DNA from 2 places in the Thauera chlorobenzoica genome. Region 2 is predicted to be linked to the other one. Evidence: predicted binding sites of a transcription regulator. Region 2 holds the regulator's gene; the other holds the start of a gene.

Region 1 (11,068 bases), 1.4 Mb from region 2:
GGCGTGCCAGTGCGGCCAGTGCCAGTTCGCGCCCGGCGCGGGTGACGGCGAAATTGGCCGGCAGGCGGTCGAGCCAGGGGGCAGGGGAGCGGATGGCCTGCTCCAGGCTGGGCGCGGCCGGTGCCGAGGCGGGAGGCAGCAGGGACAGGCTGGCGAGTGCGGTGTTCGGCGTGCGGCTGTCGATCTGGCGACGGATCCGCCACCAGACGCGCTCTTCGTCCACCTGGCCGCTTGCTGCGGCGTTGCGGAGCGGCAGTTCGCAGGCGGCGGGGGCGTCGCTCAGCGTCTCCCAGCGGGAGGCGACTTCGCTGGCGGCGTTGGCGTCGCCGGTCAGCAGGCGCGCTGTCCACGCGGTGCAGCGCAGCTCGGCATCGGGGTTCTGGAGCGCCGGGTAAAGCGCCATGAATGCGGCCCAGTCGCCGTCGCCGGCAAGGCGGCGCAGCCAGTCGGCGCGCAGGCGTTCGGCGAGGTTGCTGCCCGCCGCGGCGGTGAGGAAGGCCTGCAACTCGGCCGTCGGTGGTGGCTCGCTGCGGGCGAGCTTGTTGACCAGCAGCCAGTAGCGCGGGTAGATGTCGAGCGGGTGAGCGGTGGATACCGCGGCGAGCCGCTCCAGGGTGTTGCGGTCGCCGCTGCGCAGGGCCTCGCGGGCGGCGAGGATGCGTTGTTCCGCCTCGTCGGTGACGGGGGATTGTGCGTGGAGTACGCCGGGAAACAGGGAAACCGCGGCAAACAGGCTTGCCCAGAACGTTTTTTTCATGCCTAGTGATGCTTCTGATCGGGTAATCAACATAGCACAGCGATGACGTCTGCTCTCTCCTCCAGAACCGACAGCGACGCGCGCCGCAAGCGGATGCGCGAGCATGCCCTGAAGCTGCGCCAGGCATTGCCCGCGGAGACCCGCGCCGCGCTCACCCTGCGCCTGGGTCGGCACCTCGACCGGCTGATCGCCGATTTGCAGCCGGCTTCGGTGGGGTTTTGCTGGCCGTACCGCGCCGAACCCGACCTGCGCGACTGGGTCCGGTGCTGGCTGGCGGCGGCCTCGGGGCGGGTGGCGGCCCTGCCGGTGGTGGTGGAACGCCACGCGCCGATGCTGTTTCGCGCGTGGACGCCGGGCGTGCCGATGCCGCTCGACCGCCATGGCATTCCTCATCCGGCTGCGGGCGAGAGCCTGGTGCCCGACGTGCTGCTGGTGCCGCTCAATGCCTTCGACGACCGCGGCTACCGCCTCGGTTACGGCGGCGGCTACTTCGACCGCACCCTCGCGGTGATGTCGACCGTTGCGGTCGGTGTCGGTTTCGAACTCGGGCGGGTTCCGGACACCCTGCCGCAGGCGCACGACCGGCCGATGGACTGGCTTGCGACCGAGGCCGGGGTGATGAGGGCACGGTGCCCGCCGGGGGCGTGTCGCTAGTTCCCCGCCGGTGCGCCCCTTCCCGCCGCCCGCGTGCTCAGTCGCCGGTGCCGGAGAGGAACAGGCGATAGGCCGGGTTGTCGCTTTCGGCGACGTATTCGTAGCCCAGGCGCTGGAGGAAGCCGGCGAACGCCGGCTTGTCCGCGGGGGGGACCTGCATGCCGACGAGCACGCGGCCGAAGTCCGAGCCGTGGTTGCGGTAATGGAACAGCGAGATGTTCCAGTCCGAGCGCAGATTGGAGAGAAACTTCATCAGTGCGCCGGGACGTTCGGGGAAGGTGAACCGGTACACGACCTCGTTGTCGGCCTGCGGCGAGCGCCCGCCCACCATGTAGCGGACGTGGGTTTTCGCCATCTCGTCGTCGGTGAGATCGAGCGCAGGCAATTCGTGGCGCGCGAGCATCTCGACCAGGCGGCCGACTTCACCGCGATTGTGCACGGTGACGCCGACGAAGATGTGGGCGAGCTCGGTGTCGGCGTAGCGGTAGTTGAACTCGGTGATGTTGCGGTTGCCGATCACGCTGATGAATTTCCGGAACGAGCCGGGCTTTTCCGGGATCGTCACCGCCAGCAGCGCTTCGCGCTGTTCGCCGAGCTCGGCGCGTTCGGCGATGAAGCGCAGGCGGTCGAAGTTCATGTTTGCCCCCGAAGCCACCGCGACCAGGTTCTTGTCGCGCAACTTGTGACGGCGGGCGTATTCCTTGGCGCCGGCGACGGCGAGCGCGCCGGAGGGTTCGAGGATGGAGCGGGTGTCCTCGAAGACGTCCTTGATCGCCGCGCAGATGGCGTCGTTGTCGACCAGGATCATCTCGTCCACGTACTGCTGGCAGAGGCGGAAGGTCTCGTCGCCGACGCGCTTGACCGCGGTGCCGTCGGCAAAGATGCCGACCTGCTCGAGTTCCACCGGCCGTCCCTCGGCGAGCGACAGCGTCATCGCGTTGGCATCGACGGTCTCGACTCCGATGACTTTCGTCTCCGGGCGCAGGCGCTTGATGTAGGCAGCCACCCCGGCGAGCAGGCCGCCGCCGCCGACCGCGCAGAACACCGCGTGGATCGGTTTCGGGTGGGCGCGCAGGATTTCCATGCCGATGGTGCCCTGGCCGGCGATCACGTCGGGGTCGTCGAAGGGGTGGACGAACGTCAGCTTCTCGTTCTTTTCCAGCTCCTTGGCATGGGTGTAGGCGTCGGAGTAGGACTCTCCGGCGAGCACCACTTCGCCGCCGCGGGCCTTGACCGCATCGACCTTGATCTGGGGCGTGGTGTCCGGCATCACGATTACTGCGCGCACGCCCAGCTTCGCGGCCGATAGTGCCACGCCCTGGGCGTGGTTGCCGGCCGAGGCGCAGATCACCCCCCGGCGCAGGGCCTGCGGCGACAGCCTGGCCATCTTGTTGTAGGCGCCGCGGATCTTGAAGCTGAACACCGGCTGCATGTCCTCGCGCTTCAGGTAGATGCGGTTGTGGGTGCGCGCCGACAGGTTGGTGGCGAGGTCGAGCGGGGTTTCGACGGCGACGTCGTACACCTGCGCGGTGAGGATGCGTTCCAGGTAATCCGTGGGGGTGCTCATGGCCGGCTTGTGCTCTGCTGCAAAGCGTTCGAGCGTAACAGCCGATCCTGCACCGCGGCAAGCCCGGGGCCGACAGTGCGGGGCCGGAGCGGGGCGCAGGGGCGCCTCCGGCGGCAGAGGCCTGTCCGTGCCCGCGCTCAGGTGTCGCTGGCGCCCGGAATGCCCTGCATGGCCCGGGCCTGGCGATCGATGAACTCCTGGGTGGAATCGATGCCGCGCAGCTGGAGGATGGTCGAGCGCACTGCGGCTTCGAGCAGGACCGCGAGGTTGCGACCGGCGGCGACCGGCAGCACCACGCGTGCGACGCGCACGCCGAGGATGTCCTGCTGTTCCTGCTGCAGCGGCAGGCGGCTGGGGTCGCCGGCACCGGGCTGGCGGCGCTCGAGGTGGCACACCAGGCGCAGGCGCATCTTCCGCCGGCACGCCGTTTCGCCGAAGATGGTGCGGATGTTGAGGATCCCCAGGCCGCGCACTTCGATGAAGTCCTGCAGCATCTCGGGGGAGCGTCCTTCCAGCACCGCGGGGGCGATGCGCGACAGCTCGACGATGTCGTCGGCGACCAGTCCGTGCCCGCGCGAAATCAGCTCGAGGGCGAGTTCGGACTTGCCCGCCCCCGAATCACCGGTGATCAGCACGCCGAGGCCGAGCACGTCCATGAACACCCCATGCAGGGAGATCTTTTCGGCGAGCTCGCGCGACAGATGCAGGCGCAGCAGGTCGATCACGCTGGCCGACGGCTGCGGTGTGGTAAACAGCGCCACGTCGTAGGTCTGGCAGGCGCCCAGGAGGACGGCCACCGCTTCGCAGCCATCGGCGACGATGATCGCCGGCGGCCGTGCGGCGAGGATTTCCTTGATGTGGTGCGAAACCTTGTCGTGGGACTGACGCAGGGACCAGGCCAGTTCCGCCGCACCGAGGACCTGCAGGCGGGAAGGGTGGATCAGGTTGAGGTGGCCGACCAGGTCGGCGGGCCAGATGCGTTCGTCGGCGACCGAAATGCGGGCGTCGAGCCGGCCGCTCACATGGGTGAGCTGCAGGCTGTGGCGGTGGGCTTCATACAGCCGCGCGACGCTGGTCTGACGCATCGGCGCCCCAGTTCAGGAACATCCGGTGGATGGTGGCCGCGTCCGGAGCGTTCTGCAGGGTGTCGCGGAAATCGCGGTCGCTGAACATCTGGGCAAGCTCGGAGAGCAGTTGCAGGTGGGTTTCGTTCGCCTGCTCGGGAACCAGCAGGACGAACAGCATGTTCACCGGGCGGCCGTCGGGGGCGTCGAACTGCACGGGGGTGGCCAGGCGCAGGAAGGCGCCGGCGGCTTCCTTGAGTCCCTTGATGCGGCCGTGGGGAATGGCGATACCCTGGCCGAGGCCGGTGGAACCGAGGCGTTCGCGGGTGAAAAGGCTGTCGAACACCGTGCTGCGGGCGATGCCCTGGTTGTTCTCGAAAAGAAGGCCAGCCTGTTCGAAGACGCGTTTCTTGCTGCTGGCTTCGAGGTCGACCACCACGTTGGACAGTGGCAGGAGTTGGGGTATGAGGCTCATTCGCTGGGAAATTTGTGCAGTGCCCGTGCCGCGGGTGCCTGGTGAGGCAGGGGAGCGGCCCGGGCCGCATGTAAACGGCGGCGTGAAAACGCGCGCATTATAAACGTAGCCCGGGCCTTGAACTGCAAAGAAAGCGTCAGGCTTCGGGAACCTGGTGCTTCAGCGCATCGTGGTTGTGCTCGGCCTGCTTCTGCTTGTATTTCTGCACCTGGCGGTCGAGCTTGTCGGCCATGGCGTCGATCGCCGCGTACAGGTCGGCATCGTCGCTTTCGACGAAGATGTCCTTGCCGCGCACGTGCAGGGTGACTTCGGCTTTCTGCCTGAGCTTTTCCACCGAGAGGATCACCGCAACGCTGGTGACGTTGTCGAAGTGGCGGATCACGCGATCCAGCTTCGAGCTCACGTAGTCACGGATGGCCGGGGTGACTTCGATATGGTGCCCGGTGATGTTGAGGTTCATGCTAACTCCTGTTGATGTCAGATGGACTTGCGCAGACTGACCGGCGGAATATTCAGTGATTCGCGGTACTTGGCGATCGTCCGCCGCGCGACCACGATACCCTGCTGGCCCAGAACTTCTGCAATCCTGGCGTCGGATAGCGGTTTCTTGCTGTCTTCGGCATCGACCAACTGGCGAATCAGCGCACGAATCGCCGTCGAGGATGCCGCTCCACCGGTGTCGGTGGCGACGTGGCTGCCGAAGAAATACTTGAGTTCGAATACGCCGCGCGGGGTCGCCATGAATTTCTGCGTGGTGACGCGCGATACGGTGGATTCGTGCAGCTCGAGCTGGTCTGCGATCTCCCGGAGAGTGAGTGGCCGCATCGCCACGTCTCCATGATCGAAGAACTGCCGCTGCTGGTCAACGATCGCCTGGGAAACGCGCAGGATGGTGTCGAAGCGCTGCTGCACGTTCTTGATCAGCCAGCGCGCTTCCTGCAACTGGGCACCGAGTCCGCCGCCCTGGGCGCGGTTCTGTTGCAGCAGGCTGGCGTACAGGCGGTTGATCCGCAAGCGCGGCATGGCTTCCTGGTTGAGGCGTACCGTCCACTGCCCGCGCAGCTTGCGCACGATGACGTCGGGCAGCACGTAGCGGGTTTCGTGCAGGCTGTAGCGCATGCCCGGATGCGGGTCGAGGCTGCAGATCAGCGCCTGGGCGGCGCGCAGGCTGTCGTCGTCGCAGCCGGTGAGCTTCTTCAGCTTGGCGAAATTGCGCTCGGCGAGCAGCGCGAGGTGCCTGTCGACGATCTCCAGTGCCAGCGTCCGGGTGCGGTCCTCGGGCAGGGTGCGCAGCTGCAGCGACAGGCATTCCTGCGGTGTGCGCGCGGCGATGCCGACCGGATCGAGGTGCTGCACGTGGTGCAACGCGATCGCCAGGTCGTCGAGCTCGACGCCGGACTCGGGGACGAGCAGCTCGAGGAGTTCTTCCAGCGGCTGATGCAGGTAGCCGTCGTCGTCCAGGGCCTCGATGATCAGCCGCGCCAGCGTGCGGTCGCGGTCCGACAGCGGGGACAGGGCGATCTGCTGGTCGAGGTGCTCGCGCAGCGAGATGCCGGCGGCCTGAAGATCCTGGTAGTCGGTGTCGTCGTCTTCGCCGCGGCTGCCGGCGCCCTGGCCGACGTTCGACCAGTCGATGCCTTCGTCCTCGGTGCCGTCGTGCGCGCGGGTGTCGGCCTCGCCCTCGCCGGGGGCGGGCGAGGGGTCGTGCACGGGTGCGGCGCCGGGCGAGGACGGGAGGCCATCCCCGCCTTCGCCGTCCTCGCCGTCCTCGCGCTCGAGCATCGGGTTCTCGAGCAGGAAACGCTCGATTTCCTGGTTCAGCTCGATCGTCGACAGCTGCAGCAGCTTGATCGACTGCTGCAGCTGCGGGGTCAGCGTGAGGTGCTGGGAAAGCTTGAGCTGGAGGCTGGTTTTCATCGGCTGGGAGGCGCCCGGTGGATCACAGGCGGAAATGCTCGCCGAGATAGACCTGGCGCACCCGTTCGTTGTCGATAATGTCGGAGGGCAGGCCGCTGGCGAGGACCCGGCCTTCGCTGATGATGTAGGCGTGGTCGCAGATGCCGAGCGTCTCGCGCACGTTGTGGTCGGTGATCAGCACGCCGATGCCGCGCTCCTTGAGGAAGCGGATGATCTTCTGGATATCGATGACGGCGATCGGGTCGACCCCGGCAAAGGGTTCGTCGAGCAGGATCAGGCGCGGGTCGGTGGCCAGCGCCCGGGCGATCTCGCAGCGCCGGCGCTCGCCGCCGGACAGCGAGATCGCGCTGTTGTTGCGCAGGTGGCTGATCCCCAGCTCGTGCAGCAGCTCGTCGAGGCGGGCGTCGATCTGGCGGCTGTCGCGTTCGCCCTGGAGTTCGAGTACGGCGCGGATGTTGTCGGCCACGCTGAGCTTGCGGAACACGCTCATTTCCTGCGGCAGGTAGGACAGGCCGAGGCGGGCGCGGGCGTGGATCGGCAGATGGGTGAGATCGGCGCCGTCCAGTTCGATCTGGCCGCCGTCGGCACGCACCAGGCCGACGATCATGTAGAAACAGGTGGTCTTGCCGGCACCGTTGGGGCCGAGCAGGCCGACGACTTCGCCGGCGCCGACTTCGAAGCCGACGTCGTGGACCACGGTGCGCGCCTTGTAGCGCTTTTGCAGGCCGGTGACCTTAAGCAGACTCATCGTAGGGCTCTTTCAGCAGTTTGCGGATCAACTCCGGTGCAAAACCGCGGGTTTGCAGGAAACGCGCCTGGCGCGCCCAGGCGCGGGCGTCGGCGGGCGCCTGGGCGAAGCGGCTGTGGAGTACGGCGCGCGCACGCTCGATGTCGGCGGCCGGGCATTCGCTTGCGAGGGCCTGCTCGATCAGCTCGCGGGCGATGCCGCGCCGGCCCAGCTCCAGGCGCAGGCGCGCATTGCCGAAGCGGCCTGCCTTGCTGCGCACGAAGGCTTCGGCGTAACGGGCGTCGGACTGCAGGCCGAGCTCGCCCATGCGGGTGATCAGGGCCTCGATTTCGTCGGCGCTGCCGTGGGCAGCGAGCTTCTTCGTCAGCTCGGCGCGCGAGTGGTCGCGCCGGGCCAGGTGGCGAAGTGCGCGCTCGCGCAGGCTCGGCTCGCCCATCGCTTTTCCGGCGCGGTCAGGCCTCGGCCGCGGCCGCGGCCGGCTGCACGCCTGTCGCCGCCAGCCCGGGCAGGCCGACCGCGGCGCGCACCTTGTTCTCGATTTCGCGCGCGAGCGCCGGGTTGTTGCGCAGGAACTCGCGCGAGTTGTCCTTGCCCTGGCCGATCTTGTCGCCCTGGTAGGCGTACCAGGCGCCCGACTTGTCGACGATCTTGTGGTCGACGCCGAGGTCGATGATCTCGCCCTCGCGCGAGATCCCTTCGCCGTAGAGGATGTCGAAATGCGCTTCCTTGAACGGGGGGGCGACCTTGTTCTTGACCACCTTGACGCGGGTTTCGGAGCCGACGACCTCGTCGCCCTTCTTGATCGTGCCGGTGCGGCGGATGTCCATCCGCACCGAGGCGTAGAACTTGAGCGCGTTGCCGCCGGTGGTGGTTTCCGGGCTGCCGAACATGACGCCGATCTTCATCCGGATCTGGTTGATGAAGATCACCAGGGTGTTGGTGCGCTTGATGTTGGCGGTGAGTTTGCGCAGCGCCTGGCTCATCAGGCGCGCCTGCAGGCCGGGCAGCTGGTCGCCCATCTCGCCCTCGATCTCCGCCTTCGGGGTGAGCGCCGCGACCGAGTCGATGACGACGATGTCGACCCCGCCCGAGCGCACCAGCATGTCGGCGATCTCGAGCGCCTGCTCGCCGGTGTCGGGCTGGGAGATCAGCAGGTCTTCGATGTTCACGCCGAGCTTTTCGGCGTAGCCGACGTCGAGCGCGTGTTCGGCGTCGATGAAGGCCGCGGTGCCGCCGAGCTTCTGCATCTCGGCGATGACCTGCAGCGTCAGCGTGGTCTTGCCCGAGGATTCGGGGCCGTAGATCTCGACCACGCGGCCGCGCGGCAGGCCGCCGAGGCCCAGCGCGATGTCGAGCCCGAGCGAGCCGGTGGACACGGTCTGGATGTCGCGTTCGACGTTGCCGTCGCCCATGCGCATGATCGAACCCTTGCCGAACTGCTTCTCGATCTGCGAAAGCGCGGCGGCGAGGGCCTTGGCCTTGTTGTCGTCCATGGAGGTCGTTCCTGTGTGGTTGGCGGATTATGGCACAAAGGTTGCAGGCGTGCGGTGGGGCAGGCCGCTGGCGACAGTGTATTAGCTGTATGAAAATACAGCAAACGGGGCGTGCGACCGGCGCCCTCCCCGAGGCCGGGGGGCACCATCGGCGCCGTGCCGCACAATGGCGTCCGGCGCGCCGCCCAGTATATGCCATCAAGATAGACTGGGCGTCCCTGCCGCCGCAGTCGGGGCCCGGGCGGCATGTGGGCAGCGCTCAGGCAGCGAGCTCGATAAGGATGCGCAGGGCACGGAGGACGGTCTGCCGGCGCACGGCTTCACGGTCGCCGGCGAAGTGCAGGGTTTCGCTCCGGGAAGGCTGGCCTTTCGCCGCCCAGCCCAGGCAGACCGTGCCTACCGGTTTGGCGGCGCTGCCGCCGCTGGGGCCGGCGATGCCCGACACGGCGATGCTGATCTCGGCCCGGCTGCGCCCGAGCGCGCCTTCGGCCATTTCGCGCACGGTCGCCTCGCTGACCGCGCCGTGTGCGGCGAGGGTCTGCGGCGATACCCCGAGCATGTCGGTTTTGGCTTCGTTCGAGTAGGTCACGAAGCCGCGCTCGAACCACGCGGAGCTGCCGCCGATCGCGGTCACCGCGGCGGCGATCCCGCCCCCGGTGCAGGATTCGGCGGTGGCGAGGCGCCAGCCGCGCGCGGCAAGCGTGTCACCCAGGCGGCGGGCGAGGGCATCGAGTTCGGGGTCGGTCATCGCGGGCAGTGCTCCATTGCGGTTTCCGTGCGGCGATGGGGCCGGGCGGGGTTCAGGCGCCGATGAGGGCAACGAGGATCGCCAGCACCAGCAGGGTGTAGCCGGCGGCGAAAAGATCGTCGAGCATCACGCCGAAGCCGCCCTTGAAGGCGCGGTCGGCCCAGCGCACCGGTGGCGGCTTGACGATGTCGAAAAAGCGGAACAGCGCCACCGCAATGGCCTGCCAGAGCAGGCCCTGCGGCGTAAACAGCAGCACCAGCCAGGTCGCGACCATCTCGTCCCAGACGATGCCGCCATGGTCGGGTACGCCGAGCGCGCGCCCGGTGCGCTCGGCGGCGAGGGTGCCGGCGACGAACAGGCCGGTGAGGAGGGCGAGGAAGACGAACTCGGAGAGCGGCGCGCGGATCAGCGGGTAGAGTGCCCACGCCAGCAGCGTGCCTGCCGTGCCCGGCGCCCAGGGGGACAGCCCGGCGCCGAAACCGAGGGAGATGAAGTGGGCGGGGTGGCTCATCAGCAGGCGGGGAGTCGGGCGCATGGCGGGTCGAGGGGCGGTGTGGTCGAGTTGGACAAGGGCGGGCCGAAGAACGGCATCACCAAAACGGCATCGGCGGAACCGGGTCAGCGCACCGCGCACGGGGCGAAGCCGGTGGTCGGTGGCGAACCGCCGCGGCCCGTGCCCGGTTGCGTTCCGGGTGACGCGGTTCAGCCGAAATGATCGTAGCCGGTGCGCGTCGTCGCCGCCAGGGTGCCGTCCGCTTCGCGCAGCCACAGTTCGCCCGAGGCCGCGGTCAGGGTGCCGATGCGATGCAGTGGCAGGGCGAGGCGGCGGCCGAGCTCTTCGATCCGGGGGCGGGCGGTGGCAGGGGCGGTAAACAGCAGCTCGTAGTCGTCGCCGCCGGACAGCAGGCTGCGGCGGCAGTGCTCGTCGCCGGCGCCGGTGCGGCGCAGTGCGGCCAGCGGCAGGGCGGCGACGTCGATCACGGCACCGCTGGCGGAACGTTCGAGGAGGTGGCCGAGGTCACCGAGCAGGCCGTCGGAGACGTCGAGCATCGCGCTCGCCAGCCCGCGCAGGGCGAGGCCGAGCGCCACGCGCGGCTGCGGGCGCTGCAAGGCGGCGATGCAGTCGGCGCGTGCCGCCGGGTTCAGCTCGACTTCACCACGCAGCGCTGCCAGCCCGAGCGCCGCGCGGCCGGGCTGGCCGGAGATCCACAGATCGTCTCCAGCGCGGGCGCCGGCACGGGTGATCGCCTGTCCCTGCGGCACCTCGCCGATGATGGTGACAGACAACGTCAGCGGGCCGCGGGTGGTGTCGCCGCCGGCCAGGTCGACCGCAAAGGCTTCGGCGCAGGCGAACAGGCCGCGTGCGAAGGCGGCGATCCAGGCCTCGTCGGCCGCCGGCAGGGCGGCGGCGAGCAGGGCCCAGCGCGGCTCGGCGCCCATCGCGGCGAGATCGGAGAGATTGACGGCAAGGGTCTTCCAGCCCAGGTCTTCGGGGTCGGTGTCGGGCAGGAAGTGGGTGCCGGCGACCAGCATGTCGGTGGACACGGCGAGCTGCATGCCGGGGCGGGCGCGGAAGAGCGCCGCATCGTCGCCGACGGCGAGGTCGGTGTGGTGCGCGGCGCGGTCGAAATGGCGCCGGATGAGG
Region 2 (11,068 bases):
GTTCATCCCATCGACCGGCAAGCACTACAACCTCGCCCAGGACAGCTGGGTGGACGAGCGCCGCGACGTGATCGCCTCGACCCAGGCCGCCCTCGACTACCTGCAACGCATCTACGACATGCACGGCGACTGGCACCTCGCGCTGGCTTCCTACAACTGGGGTGAAGGGGCAGTGCAGCGCGCGCTGCGGCGCAACGCCGATGAAGGCCTGGCGCAGGAGTACTCCCACCTGCGCATGCCGGAAGAGACTCGCAACTACCTTCCCAAGCTGCAGGCGATCAAGAACATCGTCGCCGAACCCGAGCTGTTCCATTTCGAGCTCCCCTACGTCGCCAACGAGTTGCACTTCGTCACCGTCGACGCGCCGGTCGGAGTGGACCTGGCAACCGCCGCCCGGCTCTCGGAAATGCCGCTCGATGAATTCCTCGCGCTCAACCCGGGCTTCAACCGGCCGGCGATCACCCTGCCCGGGCAAACCTTCGTGGTCCCCACCGACCGCGCCGAACAACTCGAGGAAGGGCTGGCCGAACTGGCCCGCAGCGGCAAGGGCTGGCGCATGCATGTACTGACCGCTGGCGAGGGCCTGGACGCCGTAGCCGTGCGCCACGGGCTGAGCCTCGCCCAGCTGCGCAAACTCAACGGCCTCACCCCGGCGAGCAAGCCGGGAGCCGGCCATGCGCTGCTCGTGCCCGACGGAGTCGAGCCCGAGGGGGCGCTGGAAGTCAGCCAGCTGCTGCCTTTCGCCGCGGCGGTGGCGCGTCAGCCGGGATTGAAGCTCGGATCCACCGACGCGCGGAGCCGTCAGCCGCAGCTCGCCCCCTCCGGATCCGCAGCCCGCGGCACTGCGGCCAGAACCGGCAGAAAACCACAGCGCCAAGCCGGCAGCCGGCACTGATCAGCCTCCTCGCCGTGGCCAATGGCAGCGCGCGCGATGCCCCCGGCCGAACTCGGCGACCGGCGGATAGCTGATCCGGCAGACGTCGGTGGCATGCGGGCAGCGGGGGTGGAAATGACAACCGGCAGGGGGGGCGAGCGGCGAGGGCAGATCGGCGAGGGTCTTCCCACCGGCAGGCGCCTCCAGCACATCGCCCCCCCCGGCCCAGCCTTCCCCGCCGCGGGCCGCGGCCACCTCGCCGTCGAGCCGCGGCACCGCCGCCAGCAGGGCCCGGGTGTAAGGGTGGAGCGGCGCCTTCAGGACGCGCTCGACCGGGCCTTCCTCGACGATCCGGCCGAGATACATCACCGCCACTTCGTCGGCCAGATATTCGACCACGGCCAGGTTGTGGGTGATGAACAGATAGGCCAGCCCATGTTTGCGCTGCAGATCGCGCATCAGGTTGAGCAACTGGGCCTGCACCGAAACATCGAGCGCGCTGGTCGGTTCATCGCACACGATCACCCGCGGCGACACCGCCAGCGCACGAGCCACCGCGATCCGCTGGCGCTGGCCGCCGGAGAACTCGTGCGGATAGCGCCAGCGCATGTCCGCCGCCAGCCCGACATGCTCGAGCAGTTCGCCGATCCGGGCGTGGCGGGCCTGGGCATCGGACTCGACGCCGAGCGCCACCATGCCCTCCTCGATGATCTCGCCAACCCGCATGCGCGGGTTCAGCGAGGCGAAGGGATCCTGGAAAACCATCTGCACCGTACGCCGCATCGACTGCAGGGCCGAAGCCGGCAGTGCGGTGATGTTCTCGCCATCGAGATGAAGCTCGCCGGCGGTGGGCGGGATCAGCTTCAGGATCGCCTTGCCCACGGTGGTCTTGCCACAGCCCGACTCCCCGACCAGCGCGAGCGTGCGCCCTGCGGCCAGATCCAGGCTGACGCCATCGACCGCCTTCACCTGGGCCACCGTGCGCTTGAGCAGGCCTTTGCGCACCGGAAAATGCACGACCAGATCCTTGACCTGGAGCACTGGCCGGGTGCTGTACGGGCGAGGGACAGCGACAGGCGGAACCGCTGTGTCGAGGCCGCGCGGCACGCTGACGCCTTCATACAGGTGGCAACGCACCGCCTGTGCCCCCACCGTATGCCAAGGCGGCGCCTCGTCGTCACAGCGGTCGAAGGCGGTCGGGCAGCGCTCGGCGAAGCGGCAACCGTGAAAACGCCGGTCGAGCGCCGGCACGCTGCCTTCGGGCGCATCCAGCGGGGCGCCACGCCGCGCCGCGCCGGGAAGGGCGGAAAACAGCTTGCGTGCATACGGATGCAGCGGCGTACTGAAAAAATGGGCGCGGCTACCGGTTTCGACCAGTTCACCGGCGTACATCACCCCGACCCGGTGCGCCATCCGCGCGACTACCCCGAGATCATGGGAAATCAGCAATATCCCCATCCCCCGCTCGCGCTGGATGGTGGCGAGCAGATCGAGCACCTGGGCCTGGATGGTGACATCGAGCGCGGTTGTCGGCTCATCGGCGATCAGCAGCCGCGGCTGGCCGGCCAGCGCCATCGCGATCATCACGCGCTGTTTCATTCCTCCGGAAAACTGGAAGGGGAAATCCTGCAGCCGACGTTCGGGAGCGGAAATGCCGACCGCCTCGAGCAGGCGGCAGGCGTCGTCATCGAGCGCCGCACCGTGCACGCCATGGCAGGACAGCGCCTCGGCGATCTGCGCTCCCACCGTCATCACCGGGTTCAGGCTGGTGGCCGGCTCCTGGAAGATCATGCCGATCTGCCCGCCGCGCACGCGGCGCATCGCCGACTCGGGCAGCGCCAGCAGATCCTCCCCCTCCAGCCGGACCGCGCCGCCGGCGACGCGACCGGCGTCGGGCAGCAGTCGGGTCAGCGCAAGCGCGGTCATCGACTTGCCGCAGCCGGACTCGCCGAGCAGGGCAAAAGTCTCACCCGCATGGATCTCGAAGCTCACCCCATCGACCGGACGGATCTCGCCCCCCTCCCGCCCGATCACCACGGCAAGGTCGGAAACCTGCAGCAACGGCACAGCCGACGACGCCGCTGCAAGGGGCTCGACAGAGGGAGGGGCAAGGGGTGGGGAAGAAGAAGCGTTCATGCCTTTGCCGAAAAGCCGGGTCAGTACGATGCGCTGCGCGCCCGGTGGCCGCCGCCGGGCATCGCGAGACCTCGGCGAAAACATGCATCCGGGCGCAAAAAGGGCCGCACACGCGGCCCTTGCAGTGCTCAGTGGTGATGACCGCCAGGGCCGTGCACATGGCCGTGGGTGATTTCCTCGGCAGTCGCCGGGCGGACTTCGGCAACGGTGATGTCGAACATCAGGGCCACGCCGGCGAGCGGGTGATTACCGTCGACCACGACCTTGCCCTCGGCGATTTCGGTGATGCGATAGACCTGGTCTTCCTCGCCATCATCGGAAACACGCTCGAAGCTCATGCCGATTTCGATGTTGTCCGGGAACAGCTTGGCGTCCTCGACCATGATCAGTTCCTCGTCGTACTCGCCGAAGGCATCGTCGGGCTGCAGCTTCACCTGAAGCGTGTCGCCGACCTTCTTGCCGTGGAGGGCTTCTTCCAGCATCGGGAAGATACCGTCGTAACCACCGTGCAGATACACCAGCGGATGCGCGCCGTCATCGATCACGGCTCCGTCCGGGTCGCGCACGGTGTATTGCAGCGTCACGACGCTATTCTTGACGATTTCGTTTTCCATTCTGTGATTCCAGTTCCTTGACCAGTTCGAAAACCGCAGCTGCATGACCGCGGGGCGTCACATCGTAGAGTGCGTGGCGAATCCTGCCCTGCTTGTCGATGATGAAGGTCGACCGCCGCACACCCATTTTCTTCACTCCGTCGACTTCCCGCTCCTGCCATACCTTGTACAGCCGGCACACCTCGGTATCGGCATCCGACAGCAGCCGGATCGACAGGCCTTCATCGTCGCGGAACTCGGCGTGGGTAAGACAGTCGTCCGGGCTCACTCCGACCACGATGCAGTCGTAGCGGGTGAATTCGTCTTCATGATCGCTGAAATCGGCAGCCTGAAGGGTGCAGCCCGGCGTCTTGTCACGAGGGTAGAAATAGAGAACCACATGGTGCTTACCGGCGGTCGATGCAAGATCGAACGTTTCCATGTCTGCATCCGGCAATGAAAAAGCGGGGGCGATGTCTCCGCTCTTCAGCATGATGTCTCCCTGATGTGGGTGGGATTCTAGCCGAGAGCCCCGGCGAACACTACCGGAACGGGCCGTGGGAGGGGGGCGGAGCGGAGGGTGCATGACGGCGTATCTCCCTGTGCTTGTCGACGCGCCGGTGCCATCTGCCGACACCGTGCTGAAGCAATAGCCCAGATTGCGGCAAGGCTCAAGACGCAGTGCATCAACGGACGCTGTGCATCGACGGCTGCGGTGCAGCACCCGGCCCCTCTCCCCGCCCTGGCAACGAGCCCGGGGCGGATTTCCCTTGCTCCGCCAGGAAAGCTGTTTAAAATTACAGCTGGATCATGGAGGCCCGATGAGCAGCCGCAACGAAACCCTCACTCCCCGCCAGCAGGAAATCCTCGACTTCATCCGCAGCAGCGTCGAATCCGAGGGCCGACCTCCGACCCGCGCCGAAGTGTGCACCGCATTCGGCTTTCGCTCGCCCAACGCCGCAGAAACCCATCTGCGGGCGCTCGTCGCCAAGGGCGCGATCCTGCTCGAGGAAGGCCGTGCGCGCGGCATCCGCCTCGCCGACGGACTCGGCCTGCCGCTGGTCGGCCGGGTTGCTGCCGGCAGCCCGATTCTCGCCGCCGAACACGTCGAGGCCCGCTATCAGCTCGATCCGGCCCTGTTCTCGCCCAGGGCCGACTATCTGCTGCGCGTGCGCGGCATGAGCATGCGCGATGCGGGCATTCTGGACGGCGACCTGATCGCCGTGCATCGCAGCAGCGAGGCACGCAACGGCCAGGTCGTGGTCGCCCGCGTGGACGACGACGTCACCGTCAAGACCCTGCAGCGCAAGGGCAGCGTCGTCGAGCTGCTGCCTGCCAATCCCGATTACGCCCCGATCGTGGTCGACACCCGGCACACGGCACTGGTCATCGAAGGCATCATGGTCGGCCTGATCCGCAAGGACCACTGATCACTGAACCCATGTCCGCCCCTGTCCTCCACAGCGCCGCTCCCTTGGCGGGAGATCGTGCCCGCCGCCGTGCCCTCTTCAATCTGCTCGTCGCGCTGCTCACCCTGCCGGCCTGCTGGCTGCTGTTTTCCCGGCTCGGCACAATCTGGCCCGCCGTCGCCACGATGGAAGGCGCGCCCTTCATGGCGGCAGCAACCCTGCTCGGCGCGGCGATGGCACTCGGCCCGCTGGCGGCAGCAGTCGGCTTCCTGCTCGCCGTATGGTTCGGGGTGGACAGCGTCTACCGCCCGCGCCGCCGGCCCTCACCCCGGCTCGATCGCCTCATCGTCGCGCTCGGCCTGCTGGTCTGGTTCGCTCCCGCTCTAACCGCAGCCGGCATCGCCGGCCAGGCCCTGGCAAGCGGTCGCATCCACTTCGTACGCCCGCCGCGTGACTATCTTCTCGCCACCGACCCGATCGCCTTCTGGCAGGGAGTCGGGTTCTGGCTGATCATGGCGGGCCTGTCCGGCTTCCTCGCCTGGCGCTACTGGCGCCCCCGGCTGTTGCCGGCAACCGCGGCCAGGAACTGACTCGAGCAACAGGCTCAGGCCCGTCCCAGCCAACCCTCGCGCAGCGCCCGCGCCGCCGCGCCGGCCCGCGGAGCGAGCTTGAGGCTGTATTTGTCCGTCGGGGCGGGCGCCAATACGAGCTCGAACTGCATCAGCTCGTCACGCCGGAACAGGTGAATCGCCACCCGTTCGCCCGCCCTGCGCCGCGCCAACAGCCCGTCCAGCCCTTTCGCGCTCAGCTTCAGCCCATCCAGTGCCAGCAGCACATCCCCGGCAGCAATGCCCGCCGCCTGCGCCGGCCCTCCGTCGAATACGTTGGCGACTTTCGCTTCGGCCTCTCCCGCCGCCAGTTTCAGGCCCAACCAGGGGGCCTTGCCTGCCGGCGCGGCCTCGAGCACAAGGCCGAAATCCCTTAACAGTCGCGGCAACGGTAGATCCCCGGTCCCCTCCACCGCAGCCTCCAGCCAGCGCGCCAGGCGGGAACCGAGCCGGGGCCCGCCGGCTTCGCGTACCGCGGCGAAGATCCCGTCCTCGGCCACCCCCACACCGCTTCGCCCATGCCGGGTCCACAGCAGGCGCATCACCGCATCCAGGCTGCAGCGCCCTGCACTGCCGGCGCGCAGTTGCAGGTCGAGGGCAAGCGCGATCAGCGCTCCCTTGGCGTAATAGCTGACGATGGCATTGGGCGCGTTCTCGTCCTGACGGTAGTACTTGATCCAGGCATCGAAAGACGATTCGGCCACGCTCTGGCGCAGGCGGCCGCTGCCGCGCATCACGGTCGACACCGTCTTGCCGAGCAGTTCGAGATAGTCTTCGACCCCGATCACGCCGCTGCGTACCAGCACCAGGTCATCGTAATAGGAGGTGAAGCCTTCGAACGCCCACAACAGCCGGGTGTAGTTCTCACGCCCGAGCTCGTAGGGGGTAAACGCGGCCGGCTTGATGCGCTTGACGTTCCAGGTGTGGAAATACTCGTGGCTGCACAGGCCGAGAAAACCCTTGTAGCCATCGGAGAGCCCTTCCATCCCCGTCCACGGCAAGTCGGCACGGCTGCAGATCAGCGCGGTCGATGCGCGATGCTCCAGACCGCCATAGCCCTCGCCCACCACCATGACCAGAAACACATAGCGCGACACCGGCGCGGGAGCGCCGAACAGTTCGATCTGGCAGGCACAGATGCGCGCCAGGTCGGCCCCCAGCCGGTCGAGGTCGCAATCGTGGCGGCCGCTGAGGACAAGGTCGTGACGCACGCCACCGGCATCGAAGCTCACGTTCGAGAAACACCCCATTTCGACCGGATGGTCGATCAGCTCCTCGTAGTCGGCCGCACGAAAGCGCCCGAACCCGAACTCCCGCGCCCCGCCCGGCCGTGCCGGAGGCAGCGCGGTCGCGAGCTTCCAGCTACGGTATTGCGCCCCCTCGGGAGCCTCGATCACCACCGTGCAGGGCAAGGCGGCACACCCATCGGGGGCAAGGAACACGCTGCTGCCGTTGAAAAAACCATGCGTGGCATCGAGGTGGGCAGAACGTACCGACAGATCCCAGGCATAGACCTCGTAATGCAGGGTCAGGCTCGTTCCCGAAGGCAGCGCCGCCACCTTCCAGCTGTGCTTATCGATTTTTTCCACCGCGCACGGCTTGCCGCCGGCCTCGGCACGGAGGCTGACAATGTTGCGCGCGAACTCACGGATCATGTAGCTGCCCGGAATCCATGCCGGCAGGCGGAACACCTGGCCGGACGCATCAAGCGTCCTTACCGTGCAGTTCACTGCGAACAAATGCGCCCCCAGATTGGAAGGGCGGATGTGGTATTCGACAACGGAAGGCATGGACGACATCAAGAAACTCTCTCTGGCACCGATTTGAACCCCACTTCCCTGAATGGCGACAGAATCCCGCGCGCAGGCAAATGGCCGACAAGGCTGCACGCTACTTACCACGCCACCGCCATTCCGTCGAGACACCTGCATCGCGCTCGATGCTTGCAGCAAACCCATGCGCAAGCCGGCTCGGGACCCCGGGCGCAGGATTTCCACTCCTTGTCTTTCAGTGTGAAAAAGCGCACACCCGGGGCACGCGCCCGGAAGTTCCGCCATCGACCATGGGCTATATTCGGCGTGGCGAGAAACTCCGGCCTCGCACACCGCCCATGCACATGCCCCCAGTCTCCCAGCCCCACCCGCCCTCCCTGCAGTTTTCCCCCGCGATCACGCTGGGCGATGACACGCTGCCGCCTGAAACCGCCGCGCCGTCTGGCAACGCCGATCCGGGCAAGACTTACCAGCAGATGTTCCGCATGGCGCAGGAGCTGCAGGATGTGGCTGCCGAACGCGATCGCGCCCAGGCTGCGATCGCGGATGCGCAGCACCAGGCCTTGCGCCGGCTGATCCTCCTCGCTGCGCTCAAGGACGGTGGCACGCCCGAGCACTGCCTGCGCGTGGGCGCGCTGTCGGCCCTCCTCGCACACGCCATGGGCCTGCCCGAAAAGCGCTGCGACATGCTCTTCGATGCCGCACCGCTGCACGACCTGGGCAAGCTGGGGATCCCCGATTCGATTCTGCTCAAACCCGGCCGCCTGAGTCCGGACGAGTGGCGCATCATGCGCGACCACCCCCTGCTCGGTGTCCGCCTTCTGGGCAACGCGGGTTCCCCCGTGCACGAGCTCGCCGTCGAAATCGTCCTCAATCACCATGAAAAATGGGACGGCAGCGGCTACCCGGCGGGCCGCCTCGGCACCAACACCCCGTTGAGCGCCCGCATCACCGCAGTGGCAGATTTCTTTGATGCAGTCACCTCCCTGCGCAGCGACCGCGCCCCTCTCGGCGACGATCAAGTGTTCCGCCTGCTCGAGTGCGCCAGCGGCACCCAATTTGGGGTATGACCGGGATGAAGGGAAAAACTGTACATATCCGCCGCAAACCGTTGTTTTGCAACAAAAGATTTTGGCTCCTGCGGCGCCGGGATGAAGCCAATATTAGGACTTTCGAGCTGTAAGCGTATGTTTTAAATGTTTAATTATGGTGCGGTGGGCGTTGCGGCTTTCTCGCCGACTCCCGCGACGTGGTCCTGTTTGCCGCTTTGTTTCCGGCGGCTGCCATGACGTAGAAGCTGTGCATGCATGTCCGCAATCACTTTTTCCTGTATGGATAAGGACGCCCGGGCGGCCCCAAGCTCGATTTCCAGGGCTTGACGACGTTCGGCCTGTTCGGCGAGCGTAGCTTCGACCACACTCTTGCCGCGCAGCAGATCCTCGATCTGCAGTTCCCGCTCCGCCAGGCGTTGGCCCAGCGCCTCGACGCGTTGCCCGGTTTCCTTGGCCACCGACAATTCGTCTCGGAGCGATCGCGCCTCCGTCTGAGTCTGGTGAAGCTGCGCATGGGCCTGCGACAACTCGGCCGCCAGGCGGGCGTTGTCCCGGCTGATCCCGGTCAGTTGATCCTGTTTGGTTCCGAGCGTCTGATTCAGTTGCCTCAGTTCGGCCTGCAGGTGCTGGGTCTGCTGCTCATGCTGGCGCTGCTCCTGATCGCGCTGTTCCTTGGCCGCCTGCCGAAAATGGTCCAGGGCTTCGCGGGCGTGACGGTGTTTGTCCTCCAGTGATTGCCGGTGCTGTTCGCCTTGCGCCAGTTGTGACTGCAGATCGGCAACCTGTTGCGCGGCCTGCGCGCGCTGCACGGTCTCCTGTTGCAGCGTGAGTGCCGTCTGGCGATGACGGTCACTCTCCTCGCTCAACAGGGATTCGGTATGCTGCAACTGGGTCTTGAGTGCTTCACCCTCTTGGCGCTGCTGCCGGAGCGCGTCCTTGAGTTGGGCAATTTCGCCGGTATAGCGGGTTTTTGCCTCCGCGATCCGGGCATCGGCCTCTTCGTGCAAGCGGCCGGCCAGCCTGCCGACGAGGTCCTGGATTGCCTCGCTCACGGCAACCTGTGTGCCGCCGGTTCCGCCCTCTTCCTCTTCGATCTCCTTTAAGTAGCGGTGAATCGTTGCCTTTGAGCCGGTATTGCCGAGTTCGACCCGAATGGCGTCGATCGATGGGTGTCGCCCCTGCGCGCGCAACGCGTCACGTGCCCGCACCACCTCGGACTTGTAGATCCCGCTTCTGGCCATCGCGACACCCCTGATTTTTACGTACTGTATTACATGGTACGCCTGTACATACTATTGTCAATGATCGTACGCGTATGAAAATGCATATTACGACACGGGATAATCGCGGATTATCACGCCTGTTGGCCACGTTCTGGGGCAAGAACGAGATTTTCGGTACAACTGCACCGGGAATGCGGTCAGTTCCGGGTCTGTTGCCAGGATCTTGCCTAGAGGTCCGCTGTTCCCGGCCCCGCGCGGCTGGCGAGCAAGGGTGGAGAGGCCGAATCAAATGCCCTCGTCCGAAGTCCCACGCAGGGCACGGTTTGGGCGCGGGCCTCGAGGCCCCTCCAAGATGGCAACGATGTCCTGTCGGCCCAAATTTTTTGCGAGCCAGAGCTCGTCGTGTCCGTCCGCATCGATTTGGTTCCGCTTCGCACCGCCGATCAGGAGATGCCGGACAACTGCTGTGTGCCCCTTGTAGACGGCCCAGAACAAGGGCCACTCCCCGTCCTCGTTCCGCACGTCTGGATTGGCGCCACGGCCGATCAGGAATGAAACGATGTCCGCATGGCCGTTGAAAGCGGCCCAGAAGAGCGGCGTCCATCCCCGACGATCGGGCAGGTCGACTGATGCGCCGTGCGCCAACAGGCCGTCAATAACGGCCCACCGACGGTGATATGCCGCCAGGAAGATCAAGCTGCACCCCTCGGTATCTTGCCAATCGGCGGGAAGTCCGTCCTCCAGCCATCTCAGCACTTCCGGGATCTTGCCCTGGCGAACCGCGTCGAGCAGTTCCGGGGCCACTCGATCGCGCCAGGCTTCGTGATGGACGTCGTCATGCATCGTCTTGGTCCTGACGAGGCGAACCCGGACCCTTGGGGCGTTGATCCGTCGCAACAATCCCTGGCGTCCCGCGCGACAGGCGCATCAATTGAAGTCCTTCTCGTCAGATGTTGATGAGCTGCGCTTCGGGATCGGTGCGTTGCAGTCCTTGAAGTTCACATACACCTTGTCACCGACCTGCAATTGCGCATCGGCAGGCAACTTTGCGGCGCGCGCGTACGGGTGGCCATTGCGCAGAAACGCAACCATCACGTACGGCTTGTCGCCTTCCGCGTCGGACGCCTCGGCCCTGCAGTCATAGAACGAAGGCCGCTTCAAGCTATTCGCCGGACCGATTTCGACAACAGTTCCTTTGCGCCACCCATCGTCCTGCGCGTATTTCCCTTCGAACACGGTGGGGCTCGCACAGCCGCCCAGTCCACCGACGGCAACGGCAACCATTCCTGCCACAAGAGTTTTCATTGGGTCACCTCTGGGTTACATGAGTTGGCCGCCCGCAGCGACGTGCTGCGGGCAAGCGGACGACGTCACTTCAGCGTGAAGCGCGCCGTGGTGGAG

Evidence for each region. The regulator LexA, encoded in region 2, represses DNA repair genes until DNA is damaged. The targets are predictions, from matches to a motif close to ACTGTATNTANATACAGT.
Region 1: a site for LexA is predicted at 8,760-8,777, ahead of recA (recombinase RecA). Genes of this name have one in related genera too.

Annotation. Positions count from the first base shown of each region.
Region 1 covers NZ_CP018839.1:1,640,584-1,651,651, forward strand. Annotated here, with positions in the region: gene Tchl_RS07600 (lytic transglycosylase domain-containing protein) at 1-757, opposite strand, end outside; gene Tchl_RS07605 (5-formyltetrahydrofolate cyclo-ligase) at 800-1,411, shown strand; gene ilvA (threonine ammonia-lyase, biosynthetic) at 1,449-3,119, opposite strand; gene hprK (HPr(Ser) kinase/phosphatase) at 3,116-4,063, opposite strand; gene ptsN (PTS IIA-like nitrogen regulatory protein PtsN) at 4,032-4,517, opposite strand; gene hpf (ribosome hibernation-promoting factor, HPF/YfiA family) at 4,654-4,977, opposite strand; gene Tchl_RS07630 (RNA polymerase factor sigma-54) at 4,995-6,434, opposite strand; gene lptB (LPS export ABC transporter ATP-binding protein) at 6,457-7,182, opposite strand; gene Tchl_RS07640 (regulatory protein RecX) at 7,169-7,618, opposite strand; gene recA (recombinase RecA) at 7,635-8,675, opposite strand; gene Tchl_RS07650 (CinA family protein) at 8,935-9,423, opposite strand; gene Tchl_RS07655 (phosphatidylglycerophosphatase A family protein) at 9,476-9,958, opposite strand; gene thiL (thiamine-phosphate kinase) at 10,126-11,068, opposite strand, start outside.
Region 2 covers NZ_CP018839.1:3,082,967-3,094,034, forward strand. Annotated here, with positions in the region: gene Tchl_RS14380 (transglycosylase SLT domain-containing protein) at 1-895, shown strand, start outside; gene Tchl_RS14385 (ABC transporter ATP-binding protein) at 896-2,935, opposite strand; gene Tchl_RS14390 (FKBP-type peptidyl-prolyl cis-trans isomerase) at 3,139-3,624, opposite strand; gene Tchl_RS14395 (peroxiredoxin) at 3,599-4,096, opposite strand; gene lexA (transcriptional repressor LexA) at 4,425-5,033, shown strand; gene Tchl_RS14405 (hypothetical protein) at 5,045-5,602, shown strand; gene Tchl_RS14410 (M61 family metallopeptidase) at 5,617-7,419, opposite strand; gene Tchl_RS14415 (HD-GYP domain-containing protein) at 7,737-8,462, shown strand; gene Tchl_RS14420 (DNA-binding protein) at 8,597-9,685, opposite strand; gene Tchl_RS14425 (ankyrin repeat domain-containing protein) at 9,953-10,510, opposite strand; gene Tchl_RS14430 (hypothetical protein) at 10,595-10,972, opposite strand; gene Tchl_RS14435 (hypothetical protein) at 11,038-11,068, opposite strand, start outside.